DNA from 3 places in the Bacillus sp. XB1 genome. Region 1 is predicted to be linked to each of the others. Evidence: predicted binding sites of a transcription regulator. Region 1 holds the regulator's gene; each other region holds the start of a gene.
What was found. Region 1 encodes LexA, which represses DNA repair genes until DNA is damaged. Its sites were predicted from a motif close to CGAACATATGTTCG; they were not measured.

Region 1 (5,386 bases):
GTAAAATTACATTTGCAGCCTTCTTTTCATGTGCTAATACGTACGCTGTTGGCGGTAAAAATCCTACATCTACTTGTTTAGATGCCATCGCTTCTACAATTGTATTGTAGTTCGTTGAAATACTAACTTTTACTGGAATATTTAACTTATCACTTAATAGCTTCTCAAGCGGTTTTGCCTTCGCCTCTAACGTATCCGCATTTTGAGAAGGAACAAATTGAACATTTAAAGTCTTCGGTACATATCCTTTTTTCGTATCTTCATTTTTACTTGCACTTGACTCTTTCGTCCCGCAGCCACTTAATAATCCCGCTGCTAGTACAACTGTTGTGCTCATTGCAAAAACTTTTTTCAACATATTAATGCCTCCATTTTTCATTGTTATAAAATAACCTTTCATAAACATGAAGAAATATATCACATATTTTTACAAATAATTGATTATTTACAGAATCTTTACACATTCTATACACTCACATTAAAATTCTCTTCACATATTTGATATGATGAATTGGAAGATAACAATAGAAAAGGTGAGTCATATTGGAACAAAATCAAACTGTAACTTTAAACATCTTATTAACAAGCGATATACATGGCACTGTTTATCCTATTCACTACCAAGATAACTCCCCAGCAGAACTTGGTTTAGCTAAAATTTCTACTCTTATAAAAAAAGAACGTTCCAAAAATAGAAACGTTCTTTTAATTGATAATGGCGACTTTATTCAAGGCACACCATTTACTTATCATTATGTTACATACGAAAAAAACAAAAAAAACCCAATGTCCTTATTAGCGAATTACTTACAGTATGACGCTGCAATTATCGGCAATCATGAATTTAATTACGGGATGGATATATTAAATAATGCTGTGACTACTGCGAACTTCCCGTACCTATCAGCAAACATTTTAGATAAAAACAGTAAAAAACCTTATTTCGGGAAACCATATGTAATAAAACATATTGAATCAAATATAAAAATTGCTATTTTAGGGGTGACAACGCATTACATTCCCAATTGGGAACAACCCCATCACATTAAAGATTTACTATTTGAAGATGCATTAAAGACTACAAAAGAATGGGTTTCTTATATTCGCGAACATGAGAAACCAGATTTACTAGTCGTAGCGTATCACGGGGGAGTTGAACGAGATTTACAAACCGGGGTACCGACTGAAGTGTTAACAGGAGAAAACCAAGGATATGCAATGTGCCATGAAATTGAAGGCATAGATATCTTATTAACAGGCCACCAACACCGGGAAATTTCTCACACAATGGCTAACGGTGTAACAATTTTACAGACCGGATGCAATGGACACTCATTTGGAAAAGTAAAAGTAACATTCGAAAAAACGAAACATAAATGGGTGAAAAAAGAGAGTTCTTCTGAATTATTATCTGTACAAGGATTTGAGGCGGACCAAGATGTACTTTCATTGGTAGCCGATTACGAAGAGAAAACACAAAAGTGGCTTGATCAACCTATTGGAATCATTCAAGGGGGCATGCAAATTTCAGATGCTATGCAAACTCGTTTGCATGATCATCCTTTTATAGAATTCATAAATAAAATACAGATGAATATAGCTAATGTATCAATTTCTTGTACAAGTTTGTTCCATAATACATCTCCAGGTTTCCCGGAACATGTAACAATGCGCGATATCGTTTCTAATTATATTTATCCAAACACATTAAAAGTAATTAAAATAACTGGAGCAGATATAAAAAATGCTCTTGAACTCTCTGCTTCTTATTTCACATTAAAAACAGATGGATCAATCACCGTAAGTCCTACCTACATAGAACCAAAGCCACAACATTATAATTATGATATGTGGGAAGGGATTTCATACGTATTAAACATTTCAAAACCAATTGGTGAAAGAGTAGAATCTTTACAGCATAACAGTGCTCCTCTTAATATGAATGAAGAATATGACGTTGTAATGAATAATTATCGTGCAAGTGGCGGGGGAAATTTCTTTATGTTTCAAAACAAACCAGTAGTAAAAGATATACCCACAGATATGTCTGAACTTATCGCTAATTATATATTGGAACATAAAACGATAGAAGCAACAGTTAATAACAACTGGAAAGTTATTAAATAACGATTTTTACAAATAAAAAAGATGGGCTTCGCCCATCTTTTAATTTAATTTTGCATTATCTTGCTTTTTTAAAGCTTTTAATTTCGTCGGTGTAACATCTGTACCTTCTTCGTTAACAACTTTAATACCTTTAAGTTCGTTTAACATATTTTGACGAAACCCTTTTAAATATTGTTCACGTAGCGATTGACGCTCACGTTGCTCTTCTTCAGTTAAACCTTCAGCTTTTGCTTTTTTCGCTAAGAAGTTAATGCGTTCAACGAGTTCGTGATTAATCATCTCGAATCCCCCTTCTAATCAAAACTGATTATTATCATACAATAGTTACTCTTCTTTATCAAGCAATTGCTTCGTATACTCTACATATCTACGATGTACAGTCGCCTTTGAAACATTATGACCAAATCCACGTAATGTTGCTGCAATTTCTTCAAACGTGAGTTCACTTTTTCGCAAACGTACAATTTCCTCAATTGGCACTTCTTTTTTCTCTCTTCCTACACTTAAATGACGATTTTTTAAATTTTTTTCTGGACGATAACCTTTTTCTACTGCACGTTGCATACCTCGTTTAATTTTCATATTATGAATCTTTCTTTGATATTCTTCAACAATACCAATAATATCTAATACCATCGAATCAGAATCCGACAATTGTAATTCACCGTTATGTGTATGCGTATATACTTTTATGCCTTCTTTATGTAAACAATGCATTAACGCGATCTTCGCATTTCCTCTACCAAGACGCGTTTCATCTTGTATAAGTAACACATCAATTTGTTCGTCTCGAATTGTATCCAACACCTCTAATATACCGTCACGTTCAATTGTATATCCACTAGCCTGCTCTTCAATCACCTTAGTAACATTCATTTGATAGCGCTCAGCTAAATGCAATAATTCATCTTTTTGACGTAATAATGATGTTTCTTGCGCTTCTTTCGTTGTACTCACACGTGCATAAATAATTGCATTCATTTTGAACCCCTCTTTCTCCCTATTATTTCCCTATAGTGTAACATAAATCCGCCATTTGTTCGAACTTATGTTTGTAGAATGTTTTTTCACATGTTATACTTATTAATAAGAAAAATGAAAGAAAACGAGGTGTTAGAAAACATGGAAAAGTTAACGAAACGCCAGCAAGACATTCTCGACTTTATTAAGCTAAAAGTACAAGAAAAAGGATATCCACCTTCCGTACGTGAAATTGGTCAAGCAGTCGGCCTCGCTTCTAGTTCTACAGTGCACGGACATTTATCACGATTAGAAGAAAAAGGATACATTCGACGCGATCCAACAAAACCACGTGCCATTGAAATTTTAGGTGAAGACCGAATGGATACGGAAACACAATCTGTTATTCAAGTTCCAATTGTCGGAAAAGTTACTGCTGGTTTACCAATTACAGCGGTCGAAAGCGTAGAGGAACATTTCCCACTTCCAGCTAGTATTGTTGCTGGAGCAGACCAAGTGTTCATGTTACGTATTTCTGGAGATAGTATGATTGAAGCTGGTATTTTCGATGGAGATTTAGTTGTTGTTCGCCAACAACAGTCTGCATATAATGGTGAAATTGTAGTCGCTTTAACAGAAGATAATGAAGCAACTGTTAAACGTTTCTATAAAGAAAAAGACCATTTCCGTTTACAACCAGAAAATTCTTCATTAGAACCTATCATTTTAAAACAAGTGTCAGTTATCGGGAAAGTAATTGGCGTATATCGTGATTTACATTAAAAAATAATAAAAAGAAGATAATTACCTTATTTATATACGGTAATTATCTTCTTTTTTGTATTTTGATAGATTTCCATGCATTCTATTTCTTATTAACGAGTTTTAATCGTCACATCTCCAGCAGCCGTTTTACCACTAATCTTTTTACTACCATTTCCAATTGTTACGTTTTTATTTTCTTCATTAAAAATTGTTACATCTCCGGCAGCACTTTGCCCAGTAATTACCGCATCTTGTGGTTTTTCCGATAAAGTAATATCTATATCTCCCGCAGTTGAACTTGCTTCTAGATTATACTTAGAATCATGATCTTGAATATTTATTTCCCCACTTGTTGTTTTTGCGGTCACTTTCCCTAATACCTTCTTAAAATTCACCTCACCAGCTTTTGTCGATCCCTCCACATTCTTAGCCGTTATTTGTTTCAACTCTACTTCTCCAGCAAGTGTTCTAACACTTACGCTATCACTTTTCACATCACTCATTTCGATTTGTCCAGCAGATGAATTTACTTTTACATCTTGGTAAGAGCGTTCGGGCACAAGGAGAGTCAATTTAGACGTTTGAAACCTAAAATCGTAAAAAGAAAAATCAAATGAAGCACCTTTTTCTCTTTCCCCAATAACTTTTAATGTGTCACCATCTTCTGCGATACGAATCTCTTGTTTACGTACATCTCCTGATTGCTTGATATAAAAAGAAGAGTCAGGAGATTTTTGGACAATAATATCCCCGGCATCTAACTTAACTTCTATATTTTTTAATGTTTCGTTTTTAATTACATTTTCTTTATCGCCTTTTTTAGCAGTTTGTACTGCTTTTTCATATGTTTGGGAAATTCCTATTACTCCAATAATGATACAAGCAATAGCGATTAAAAATAGTTTTTTCATCATTTACTCTCCTTTTATCATTTTGAAGTTCCATATTACATATCGTACACACAATCTCTTAAACCACTTTGTACTATAAAAAGCGATAATACATAACAATAAACCTACTCCAACAAACGTTATACTAACGAAAAGATCCAACCATATAAAAGTACCCATAAATACTTTTCCAATAACGAAAAATGGTGTTACTACACTAGCAATACCACCGATCCAAAAAGAAAATATAAAAGCAATAATTGCGACTAACGGTCCTAACACAATAATAAAATTAAACAAACTAAGTCCAATCGCTGCCATAACAGCTCTTGTCACATTTGAAGTCGATGGATTTTTTTTCATTTCATCGAAGCGATACATCGCAAGTAATTCTTTCGCTATTACTTTCGGAGAACCAAGGCCTTGTATTATTTCTGATTCAGTTTTCCCCTCTTCTAGTCCAAACTGAAAGTGCTCTTCATAATCCAATAAAATATCTTGCCTCTCTGCCTCTGGTAACTTTCTAAGATAACTTGATAATTCTTTAAGAAACCCTTCTTTACTCATCCCATTCCACCCCTTCAATAATTTCTTGTACCCCTTTCGCAAAATCACACCATTCTGTTACTAACAAATGAAATTGC
Region 2 (5,386 bases), 610 kb from region 1:
TTACCCTGTTCTTTCATCTTAGTAACTGTTTTTGCACCTGCTTTTTCGTCTATATCTGCTAAAATAACATTGGCCCCTTTTTCTGCATAATGTAAAGCAATTCCTCTCCCGATTCCATTTCCAGCCCCTGTTATGATCACTGATTTATTAGAAAAATCCATTGTAATTACACTCCTTTTAAAAAAATATAACGTCTTTATTTTTTAATATAACATACAAAAATTATCCTTCTGCATAAGCAATAGTTAATTGATTATGCCAGTATTTTTATTCTTCACTAATAAAAGGAGTAATTATCTTTTTTTCATAAGAAGATAACACAATATTCGTTGATGGCGTACCATATTGCATTGAATCATCAATAAATTGTTCTAAACTTTCTACAGAATGTGTTGCTATTTTGACAATATAGCTAATTTCTCCTGCTACTCTGTAACACTCAAGTACATCTGGATGATTGTAGCAAAAGTTAGATAATGATTTACAATTTGTTGATTTAAACAGTATAAGTGCAGAAATTGGACGATTTATTTTTTTTAGAGAAACATGTGCATGGTAACCTTCAATAATTTGTTGTTCCTCTAACTTTCGTACTCGCTCAGTTACTGACGGGGAAGATAAGTGAACCGCTTCCGCTAAATCCTTCATTGAAATTTTTGCATTTGACTGTAATAGTCCCACGATTTTTTTATCAATTTGATCCATAAATTATCCAACCTTTTTTTATAAAATAGAATAACCTAAATTCTTTATAAAATAAAGAAAAACAATCAAATATCCTTATTGAACTTATTTATCAGCCTTCTATACTTCTATAAAATAAGGGTAGAAGGAGGCGGTTTACGATATGAAAAAGATTTTATTATTATTAGCTGACGGGTTTGAAGCAGTAGAAGCTAGTGTATTTACAGATGTACTAGGCTGGAATAAATGGGAGGGAGATGGATCAACCGAGGTCGTAACAGTTGGTCTTCGGAATAAATTAACTTGTACTTGGAATTTTACTGTCATACCGGAAAAAACGGTTGATGATATTCAATTAGATGAATTTGATGCACTAGCTATTCCAGGAGGATTTGAAGAGGCTGGTTTTTATCGGGATGCATACAGTAGAGAATTCTTACATGTTATTCAACATTTTTATGCCAAGCAGAAGCCTATTGCCAGTATTTGTGTTGCATCATTAACGCTTGGAAAAAGTGGAATTCTTGTAGGTAAAAAAGCTACCACATACAGTCATCCAACGAGTAAACGAAAAGAGCAGTTAAAGAATTTCGGTGCAATCGTACAAAATGATTTAATAGTACAAGATGGAAATATTATTACATCATCAAATCCAGGCACAGCTTTTGATGTTGCGTTTTTATTACTTGAAAAATTAACATCTAAAAAGAATGCTGAACATGTAAAGGATCTTATGGGATTTTAGGCATTTATCTTCTTATGAGTTTTTGATGCTTGCTAGAAGTAATGTGAAAAGTCGCCGTGCTCTAGTTCTATTTGCTGAACCCGAGGAAAAAGAAAAAGGGTTTGATTATTACAATACTTATAATAGGAGAATTTTTATGATTATAACACTTTTCACATATATTTTGTTAGGTTTATCTTTAGCAATACCCGCAGGTGCTATGACAGTCCAAATGACGAAACAAGGAATGAGAAATGGTTTCGTACATGGTTGGTTTGTAGGTATAGGAGGAATGACTGTAGATTTATCTTTAATAGTCCTGATTTATCTAGGGTTCTCTAGTGTATTAACCAATCCATGGGTAGAAACAGTTATGTGGCTCCTAGGTTTTATATTTTTAATGTTTATTGGAATAGAAAGCATTAAAGAAGCAAAGTCGGAAGTTAACATAGATGGAGAAGATCCTAATAAATCTTTATTATCAGCTTATTTATCTGGTTTTATGATTGCTATATCACCGGCTAATATTGTATTTTGGATAGGGGTCTTTGGCCCGGTTCTCGTTTCTTCATTAGGTAATGCAAGTACATCTACATTTATATTAATAGCTGTAGGTATTTTATTAGGTATCTTTATGCATGATATGATCTTATTAAGCTTTGTTCATTTTACTAGACGTTTTTAAATCCAACCTTTATTAAAAGAGTATCTATATTTGCCGCAATAGTCCTATTCGGATTTAGTGGTTATTTTGGTTATGAGTTTATAAAACAAGTAATGACTTTTATCTCAAAAGCATAGTTCTTATAAACTTAAATAGGGTGGTTATAAGGTAAATGAAAAAGATACGTATTTTAAACGTAACATAATTGTAAATATGTTATATCACGTAGGCAACCCCTCAGGAATTCATTAATCCCTGAGGGGTCTTTAAATTCTTTACACGTAGCCTCTACTATAATTGATGGTGTATGAGCTTAGCTCAATAGCGATGGGGTACTACCCGCATTTTAACGAAAATATACGCTAAGCAAATTTCGATATAAAAGAAGCCGAATTTTCTACTTTAAGAAACTTTCGGTTTCAATTCGTTATGACATTGCTCTATGTTGTTATAGATATATAATTTAATTAAAGTTTCAATTAGTTTAGATCATCAAAAATAATGTCTTTTTTATCTAAATTTCTTAGAACTTATATATGAGATGAATATTAATTTATAAGCATTAAATATTTGTGAAGATTTAATTGACGAACATATTTTTTGACTTTTATTGAAAGTGGATTACACTATAAAAATTTTAGAGAATGGCTATCTATATAAAAATTACATAACAGTAGCTAATATAAATCCATTAAATAAGACGATTACTTGTACGGATGCTTTTCATAATCAAAGAATGTTTAAGTTTGGAGATGTAATTGAAGTGGATTAGAGGGGGAGAAATAAAAATAGTTATCTCTTCCTAACTTAATTATATCATGTAAATCAAGTTCGAAATAGACTGTTTATTCGTATTGACTCCTGCTACAATCAAGAACACATGCATAGTAAGGAGAGATGTTACATGAGTTCTTTCGTTCTCGATTTTCAAGAAATAGAAAAAACGCAGCTTTCACTCGTTGGTGGAAAAGGTTTGAATTTAGGGGAGTTATCAAGCGTTCAAGGTATACAAGTACCCGAAGGATTTTGTGTTACAACGGTAGGATATGAAAAGGCTATCGAGCAAAATGAGGATCTTCAAACTTTGTTGCAGCAGCTAACAAAGTTGAAAATGGAAGAGCGAGCTCAAATTGGTGAAATAAGTAAGAAGATTAGAGAAGTTATTATGGCAGTAGAAATCCCTTCTGATGTAGTGGAAGCGGTAACTCATTATCTCTCACGTTTTGGAAATGAACATGCGTATGCCGTGCGCTCTAGTGCTACGGCTGAAGATTTACCGTATGCTTCATTTGCAGGTCAACAAGATACGTATTTAAATATTATCGGAGAAGAAGCGATTTTACAGCATGTAAGAAAGTGCTGGGCGTCTTTATTTACAGAGCGAGCAGTTACGTACCGCATGCAAAATGGTTTTGAACATAATCAAGTTTCTATATGTGTTGTCATTCAAAAAATGGTTTTCCCTGAGGCTTCAGGGATTTTATTTACTGCGGATCCGATTACTTCGAATAGGAAGGTGTTGTCAATCGATGCCAGCTTTGGACTTGGCGAGGCGCTAGTATCTGGATTGGTTTCTGCCGATAATTATAAGGTAAAAGAAGATGAAATCGTCGAAAAGGTCATCGCAACGAAAAAATTAGCCATCTATGGACGAAAAGAAGGCGGAACAGAGAGAAAGAAAATTGCTCCTAATAAGCAAAAAGTTCAAACACTTACTGAACAACAGATTTTACAACTAGCACGCATCGGAAGACAAATCGAAGCTTATTTTGGTTGTCCGCAAGATATTGAATGGTGCTTAGTTGATGATACAATTTATATAGTCCAAAGCAGACCGATTACGACTTTATATCCAATTCCAGAAGTAAATGATGGGGAAAATCACGTGTATATATCAGTTGGTCACCAACAAATGATGACCGATGCGATGAAACCATTAGGTTTATCTTTTTTCCTGTTAACGACAAGTGCCCCAATGCGTAAAGCGGGCGGAAGGCTGTTTGTGGATGCTACACAAAGATTAGCATCACCTGCTAGCAGAGATTACTTAATAAATACGTTAGGAAAATCAGATCCGCTCATAAGAGATGCATTAACGACTGTAGTCGAGCGAGATAATTTTATTACATTGTTACCGGATGATGAAAAAGAAAAGAGTGTTGGTAAAGGTGTGCCACCTGCAAGCACGCAACCAGAAATCGAAAATGATCCAGCAATCGTTACGGAATTAATAAAGAATAGTGAAGCATCACTTGAAGAGTTAAAACAAAATATGCAACTGAAATCAGGAGTGGACGTACTTGATTTTATTTTGGAAGATATTCAGCAATTAAAGAAAGTATTGTTTAACCCGCAAAGTATCGCTGTCATTATGGCTGGTATGAATGCTTCAACATGGATAAATGAAAAGATGGAGCAATGGTTAGGTGAAAAAAATGCAGCAGACACGCTTTCTCAATCCGTACAAAATAATATTACATCTGAAATGGGTTTAGCATTAATGGATGTCGCTGATGTGATTCGGCCGTACGAAGAAGTTATTGCGTATTTACAACATGTAGAAAATGAAAGCTTTTTAGATGAATTAGTTCAGTTTAAAGGCGGGGAAAAAGCTCGAGAGGCAATCGATGCTTTTCTAAATAAATACGGAATGAGATGTAGTGGCGAAATAGATATTACGAAAACGCGCTGGAGTGAAAAGCCAACTACAATTATCCCGATGATTTTAAATAATATAAGAGATTTTGAATATGGTGCGAGTAAGCGGAAATTTGAAGAAGGACTGCAAGAAGCTTTGAAAAAAGAAGAAGAGTTAGTAGATCGATTACAGCACTTATCGGGTGGAAAACAAAAAGTAGAAGAAACGAAGCGAATGATTCGTAATATCCGTAATTTTATCGGCTATCGTGAATATCCAAAATACGGTATGATTAATCGTTATTTCATATATAAGCAAGCGTTACTGAAAGAAGCTGAGCAACTTGTGCAGAGCGGTGTCATTCATGAAGTTGATGATATATACTATCTAACTTTTGAAGAGTTTCACGAAGTTATTCGCACGAATAAACTAAATTATGAGCTTATTCATAAACAAAAAAATGATTATAAATTATACGAAAAACTAACGCCTCCTCGTATAATGACGTCTGATGGAGAAATCATTACAGGTAAATATAAACGAGAAAACCTCCCAGCTGACGCCATTGCAGGTCTGCCTGTTTCGTCTGGAGTAGTTGAGGGGAGAGCTCGCGTTATTTTAAACATGGAAGATGCGAATTTAGAAGAGGGAGATATATTAGTTACGGCTTTTACTG
Region 3 (5,386 bases), on a different contig from region 1:
TCAATCGTGTCTGCAGAAACTGGTCTAAATGTTCCAAGTCCTACGTGAAGTGTAATGAATGCTAACTGAACGCCTTTTTGCTTTAACTTCTCAAGTAACTCTTCTGTAAAGTGAAGTCCCGCAGTCGGCGCTGCTGCTGAACCGATTTCTTTCGCATATACTGTTTGATAGCGATCGCGATCTTCTAGCGTCTCTTTAATATATGGAGGAAGTGGCATTTCCCCAAGTTCATCTAAAATTTCATAGAAGATGCCGTCATATGAAAATTCAAGCTGACGTCCACCTTGATCTGCAGTTCCTGTGCAAGTTGCTTTTAATTTCCCTTCGCCAAAAGAGATAACAGTTCCTTCTTTTACACGTTTCGCTGGCTTTACAAGCGTTTCCCACTTATCACCTTCTTCTTGTTTTAAAAGAAGTACTTCAATGTGCGCGCCTGTATCTTCTTTCACACCGTGCAAACGAGCAGGCATAACTTTCGTTTCATTTAAAACTAAGCAATCCCCCTCATGTAAGTAAGAAAGAATATCCGTAAAATGTTTATGCTCAATATCACCTGTTTCACGGTCTAACACCATTAATCTTGATGTTTCACGCTCTTCTAACGGGACTTGTGCAATAAGTTCTTCTGGTAAATGAAAATCAAACAGATTTATATCCATAGCTATATCCACCTATTTCTTATTTAAATCGATTTATTATATACATAATAAAAGATAATACAATACTTAACACAATACATGTAATGATAGGAAAATAAAAGGTAACGTTTCCTTTTTTCACAAAAATATCGCCTGGAAGCCTTCCAATGAACTTCCAAGCTAATCCAACAACGATGAGTAAGATCCCGGCTGTAATAAGCAGCTTTGGCATCTCCGTCATACTTTTGGTATCTCCATTCCGAAATGTTCATACGCAAGCGTCGTTACAATTCGGCCCCTCGGCGTTCGTTGTAAAAAGCCAATTTGTAATAAATACGGCTCATACACATCTTCAATCGTATGAGATTCTTCTCCAATTGTTGCTGAAACCGTTTCTAATCCAACTGGACCGCCACGGAATTTCTCAATAATACCAAGCAGTAATTTATGATCAATATGATCTAGACCTAATTTATCTACTTGCAGTAGCTCTAATGCCATTTGTGTAATTTCCATCGTAACCGTTCCATTACCACGAACTTGTGCGAAATCACGTACACGTCTTAAAAGACGATTCGCAATACGAGGTGTACCACGAGCACGTCTTGCAATTTCTAATGCAGCTAACGAATCGATTTCAACTTCAAATACTTCTGCTGTACGTTCAACAATCGCAGAAAGCTGATCTACTGTGTAGTACTCTAACCTTGAAAGTACACCGAAGCGGTCACGCAGCGGTGCCGATAATGCTCCAGCACGTGTTGTTGCTCCAACTAATGTAAATGGCGGTAAATCTAGGCGTACAGAACGTGCTGAAGGCCCTTTTCCAATTACAATATCAAGGCAAAAGTCTTCCATCGCAGGATACAATACTTCTTCAATTGATCTATGCAAACGATGAATTTCATCAATAAATAATACATCACCTGGCTGAAGCGCTGTTAATACAGCAGCTAAATCTCCTGGTCTTTCAATTGCGGGACCTGAAGTTGTTCTAACATTAACGCCCATCTCATTGGCAATAATATTCGCAAGCGTCGTTTTACCAAGACCTGGTGGTCCATATAAAAGCACGTGATCTAACGTTTCTTCACGCATTTTCGCCGCTTCAATAAATACTTCTAAATTATGTTTCGCTTTATCTTGGCCAATATACTGACGGAGCGTCTGTGGCCGTAATGAATATTCTAAATCCGCATCTTCATATGCAGATTCCCCTGAAAGGAGACGTTCGTCCATTATACTCACCTCTTACCATTTAGTAAAAGACTAAGTGCCTTTTTAATATACTGATCCGTCGTTAATGCTTCTTTTAATAACTCTGGTACAACACGAGAAACTTCGCGTTCTGCGTATCCAAGTGCGCGCAGAGCTTCCAGTGCCTCATCAAGCTCAGCTGATGAACCTTTATTCTCATCAAAACATTCTGTGTCTGAGAATAAATCAACAAATGCATCTGGTACGACATCTGCTAGTTTTCCTTTTAAATCTAAAATCATTTGGCGTGCTGTTTTCTTTCCGACGCCTGGGAATTTCACTAAAAACTTCTCATCTTCATGCTCAATCGCTTGAACGACCTGTCCTGTTTGACCAGAAGCTAAAATTGCAAGAGCGCCTTTTGGCCCAATGCCAGACACGCCTAACAACTTTGTAAATAATAAACGCTCTTCACGTGTTTTAAAACCGTAAAGTGCCATAATATCTTCTCTCACATAATGATATGTATAGACACGGATTTCTTGCTTACTTCTTTGAAATACATACGGATTTGGTGTGAAAATTTGATAACCAATTCCATTATGATCAATTACGACATATTCCGGCCCTACATACTCCACGTAACCTGTAACATATTCAAACAAAATACGATCTCTCCCTCTTAAATCATGTATTCCATTTTAACATATTTAATGATAGAAAAGCGAGACTGCCCCAACAAATGTTCTCCACTTGAAACTTCTGTTATTTTCCATTGACAGAAAGGTTAAAGCACCTTAATATACAGAAGTCGATAATGATTATCAATACTAATTAAAGGGGTTACATCAGGATGAAACGTAAGCTATTTATTTTATTTACTATTATGCTTGTTGTTCTTTCTATCGTTGGCTGTTCTTCTCAAAAAGAAGAATCGAAAGCAAAAGAACAACCGAAAACAAAAGTTGTAAAACATGCTAAAGGTGAAGCTACAATTCCAGTAAATCCAAAGAGAATTGTTGACTTATCTGGATCAACAGAAGAACTATTACTTCTTGGACATAAACCTGTTGGTACAGCAAATACATATAAAGATAAAATCCAAAATCACTTAACAGACAAGTTAGATGGAGTAAAAGCAGTAGGTTGGTACTGGGCACCTAAAGTTGATTTAGAAGCTGTTACTGCTTTAAAACCAGACTTAATTATTTTAAACAACCGTCAATTAAAAATTTATGATCAACTAGAAAAGGTTGCACCTACAGTTGTTCTAGAAACAAACTTAGAAGACTGGCGTGGTAAGTTTAAAGAAGTAGGTAAGCTATTTGACGAAGAGAAGAAAGCAGACAAATGGATTGCAGACTACGATAAGAAAGCAGACTCTTTATCTAAAAAAATTAAAGAGAAAACAAAAGATGAGAACTTTATGTTCGTTGCAGTTACACCACAAAACTTCCGTGTATACGGTAGCTTCGGATACGGTGACATCATCTTTAATGACTTAAAACTTCCAGCAACAAAAGGTACGGATTTAAAACAAACGATGGCGCAAGTATCACTAGAAGGTCTAGTTGCATTCCAGCCTGACCAAATGTTTATTGTAAACTTCGGCGGCGAAGCTGATAAAGTTTACGAAGACTACAAAAACAGTGCCGTTTGGAAAGACAATAAAGCAGTTAAAAATAATCACGTATATGAAGTATCAAATGAAGTCTTCAATACGAAAGCATTCAATCCAATCGGAAAAGATATGCTAATTGATGAAATCGCAAAAGAAATTTTAGCTAAAAATAAATAAGAAAAAAAGCAGCTCACCATGAGCTGCTTTTTTTCTTACTTTGAACTGCGTATTGCTTCATTTTTTCAATCGTCTTCACAAAACCTTCTTTTGATTTAATACGAATGCCACGTTTCAATTTCGCACGTTCATAGCTCTCAAGCTTTTTCATATCAATTTGAAAGAAAGAATGGATCGCATTATCATTTTTTGGCACACCTTTGAAAATTTGTAATATCCCTTCCTCTGAAACACCAAAATACCCGCTCGTTTTCAATAACGGAGAAATATCATCAACTTTCTTTTGCAATACAATTTGTACATCATCACGATCAACGAGCTGCCATTCTTTATACTGCTGTAAAAACTTTTCTAAATCCGTCACTTTTTCTGTAAGTATTTCTTCGCTTACTTCGCCATCAACATACATACGCTCTAATAAAATTGTAACCTCAGGTTCTTTTTTCGTCACTTCTGGTACTGGCCCTTCCGCCTTCACATTCGTTTCATAAACGAAACAAAACATCATAACGAAAGCTTGCATCGCAATCAGTATCCATTTCATTTCCGTTCACCTCTTTTAGGCAAGATCATACTTTCATTAGTAGTTTTTCCGGAAATGGGGGTTTTATCCATATTACATTTCTTTCGAAAATATAAAAAATGCAGATAAGGATTCACCTCATCTGCATGTATCATTTACTTTTATATAAAATGAAAGACGCCTGCAAAGCAGGCGTCTTGATGCGTTTACGGCGAGAGACCAGGCGACCACATTCGCGTGTTTAGCACTTAAGCATATCTCTCGTCTTACGTAAATTAGCTCATCGCTTTGCTAATATAACATTAATAAAGTATAAGTGCAACATGTTTATAAAAATATTTTATTTCCTCTTTCATCCAAATAAATCAAACGCAAATTATAAATTGATAAATGCAATATATATATTACAATAAACATAACAGCGAAATCATCATAAACGGGAGATAGATATTATGAAACAAATAAAGGATGAACGTCTCATTCTGCAAACGTAAAAAAACATACGTATTGTCTTTCTTTTTCAATCACTTGGTATAATCGGTGTTTTAGGCTATATCGGATTCACTGAAGGAATAGATCAAATTACGAAATCTCCATTATGGCTAGTATTTATTCTTACGAGTATGATCCTTAGTTATTTACAGTTAAGTGTTTCAATCGATGTAGAAGAAGGCGAAAAGGAAATAAAGTTAACTCCTTATTATAAACTTGTCTTCCGCTCCCTTATTGTAGGAATCGTTATGGCTATTATTTATATCATTTTCAGTCCAGAAAGACCTCTATTTGAAGCTATTTTAACAGATAGTATTCTTTTCATCTGCTTTTTAGTTTCTTATTCCGTTAGTTATTTTATTAAAAAACGTCGTTTACAAGACAACGATGAATAAAGAGGAAGGGCTCCCCCTTCCTCTTTTGTTTTGCTATCGCACTGTACCAGTTAAACCGTAACGAATGTCTCGGAACATATTCACTATGTCACGATTAAAATCGTTTGTAACTGTACCGTTACGTAGACGCGTACTCATTGCATCGACACGAGTAAACATATCATTTCTTACAGAAACATATACGTTTCTGTTTCCAACTTCATTTGCAACAGCTTGACGAATTTCGTTCGCCATCGCCGTTTCATTTGTCACTGTGTTACGTGGTTTTACCGCAATCGCTACATCGTTTCCATATACAACTGTAGACACACGGTCTACGTTATTCATACGTTTCACACGATTT

Region 2: the regulator LexA is predicted to act here: its motif matches at 2,661-2,674, upstream of ACK1U5_RS03055 (YolD-like family protein).
Region 3: the regulator LexA is predicted to act here: its motif matches at 2,571-2,584, upstream of ruvA (Holliday junction DNA helicase RuvA).

The regions. Positions count from the first base shown of each region.
Region 1 is NZ_JBNRIL010000001.1:18,174-23,559, reverse strand. It holds gene ACK1U5_RS00145 (phosphate/phosphite/phosphonate ABC transporter substrate-binding protein) at 1-358, opposite strand, end outside; gene ACK1U5_RS00140 (bifunctional metallophosphatase/5'-nucleotidase) at 544-2,127, shown strand; gene ACK1U5_RS00135 (DUF896 domain-containing protein) at 2,167-2,406, opposite strand; gene ACK1U5_RS00130 (YneB family resolvase-like protein) at 2,452-3,108, opposite strand; gene lexA (transcriptional repressor LexA) at 3,250-3,870, shown strand; gene ACK1U5_RS00120 (DUF4097 family beta strand repeat-containing protein) at 3,963-4,766, opposite strand; gene ACK1U5_RS00115 (DUF1700 domain-containing protein) at 4,767-5,309, opposite strand; gene ACK1U5_RS00110 (PadR family transcriptional regulator) at 5,302-5,386, opposite strand, start outside.
Region 2 is NZ_JBNRIL010000001.1:624,476-629,861, forward strand. It holds gene ACK1U5_RS03035 (glucose 1-dehydrogenase) at 1-161, opposite strand, end outside; gene ACK1U5_RS03040 (Lrp/AsnC family transcriptional regulator) at 268-705, opposite strand; gene ACK1U5_RS03045 (DJ-1/PfpI family protein) at 848-1,429, shown strand; partial or broken gene ACK1U5_RS03050 (LysE family translocator) at 1,566-2,209, shown strand; gene ACK1U5_RS03055 (YolD-like family protein) at 2,683-2,844, shown strand; gene ppsA (phosphoenolpyruvate synthase) at 2,977-5,386, shown strand, end outside.
Region 3 is NZ_JBNRIL010000002.1:418,271-423,656, reverse strand. It holds gene queA (tRNA preQ1(34) S-adenosylmethionine ribosyltransferase-isomerase QueA) at 1-659, opposite strand, end outside; gene ACK1U5_RS17475 (DUF2905 domain-containing protein) at 679-879, opposite strand; gene ruvB (Holliday junction branch migration DNA helicase RuvB) at 876-1,877, opposite strand; gene ruvA (Holliday junction DNA helicase RuvA) at 1,883-2,500, opposite strand; gene ACK1U5_RS17460 (iron-hydroxamate ABC transporter substrate-binding protein) at 2,689-3,633, shown strand; gene ACK1U5_RS17455 (BofC C-terminal domain-containing protein) at 3,647-4,177, opposite strand; gene ACK1U5_RS17450 (branched-chain amino acid ABC transporter substrate-binding protein) at 4,657-5,043, shown strand; gene ACK1U5_RS17445 (YhcN/YlaJ family sporulation lipoprotein) at 5,077-5,386, opposite strand, start outside.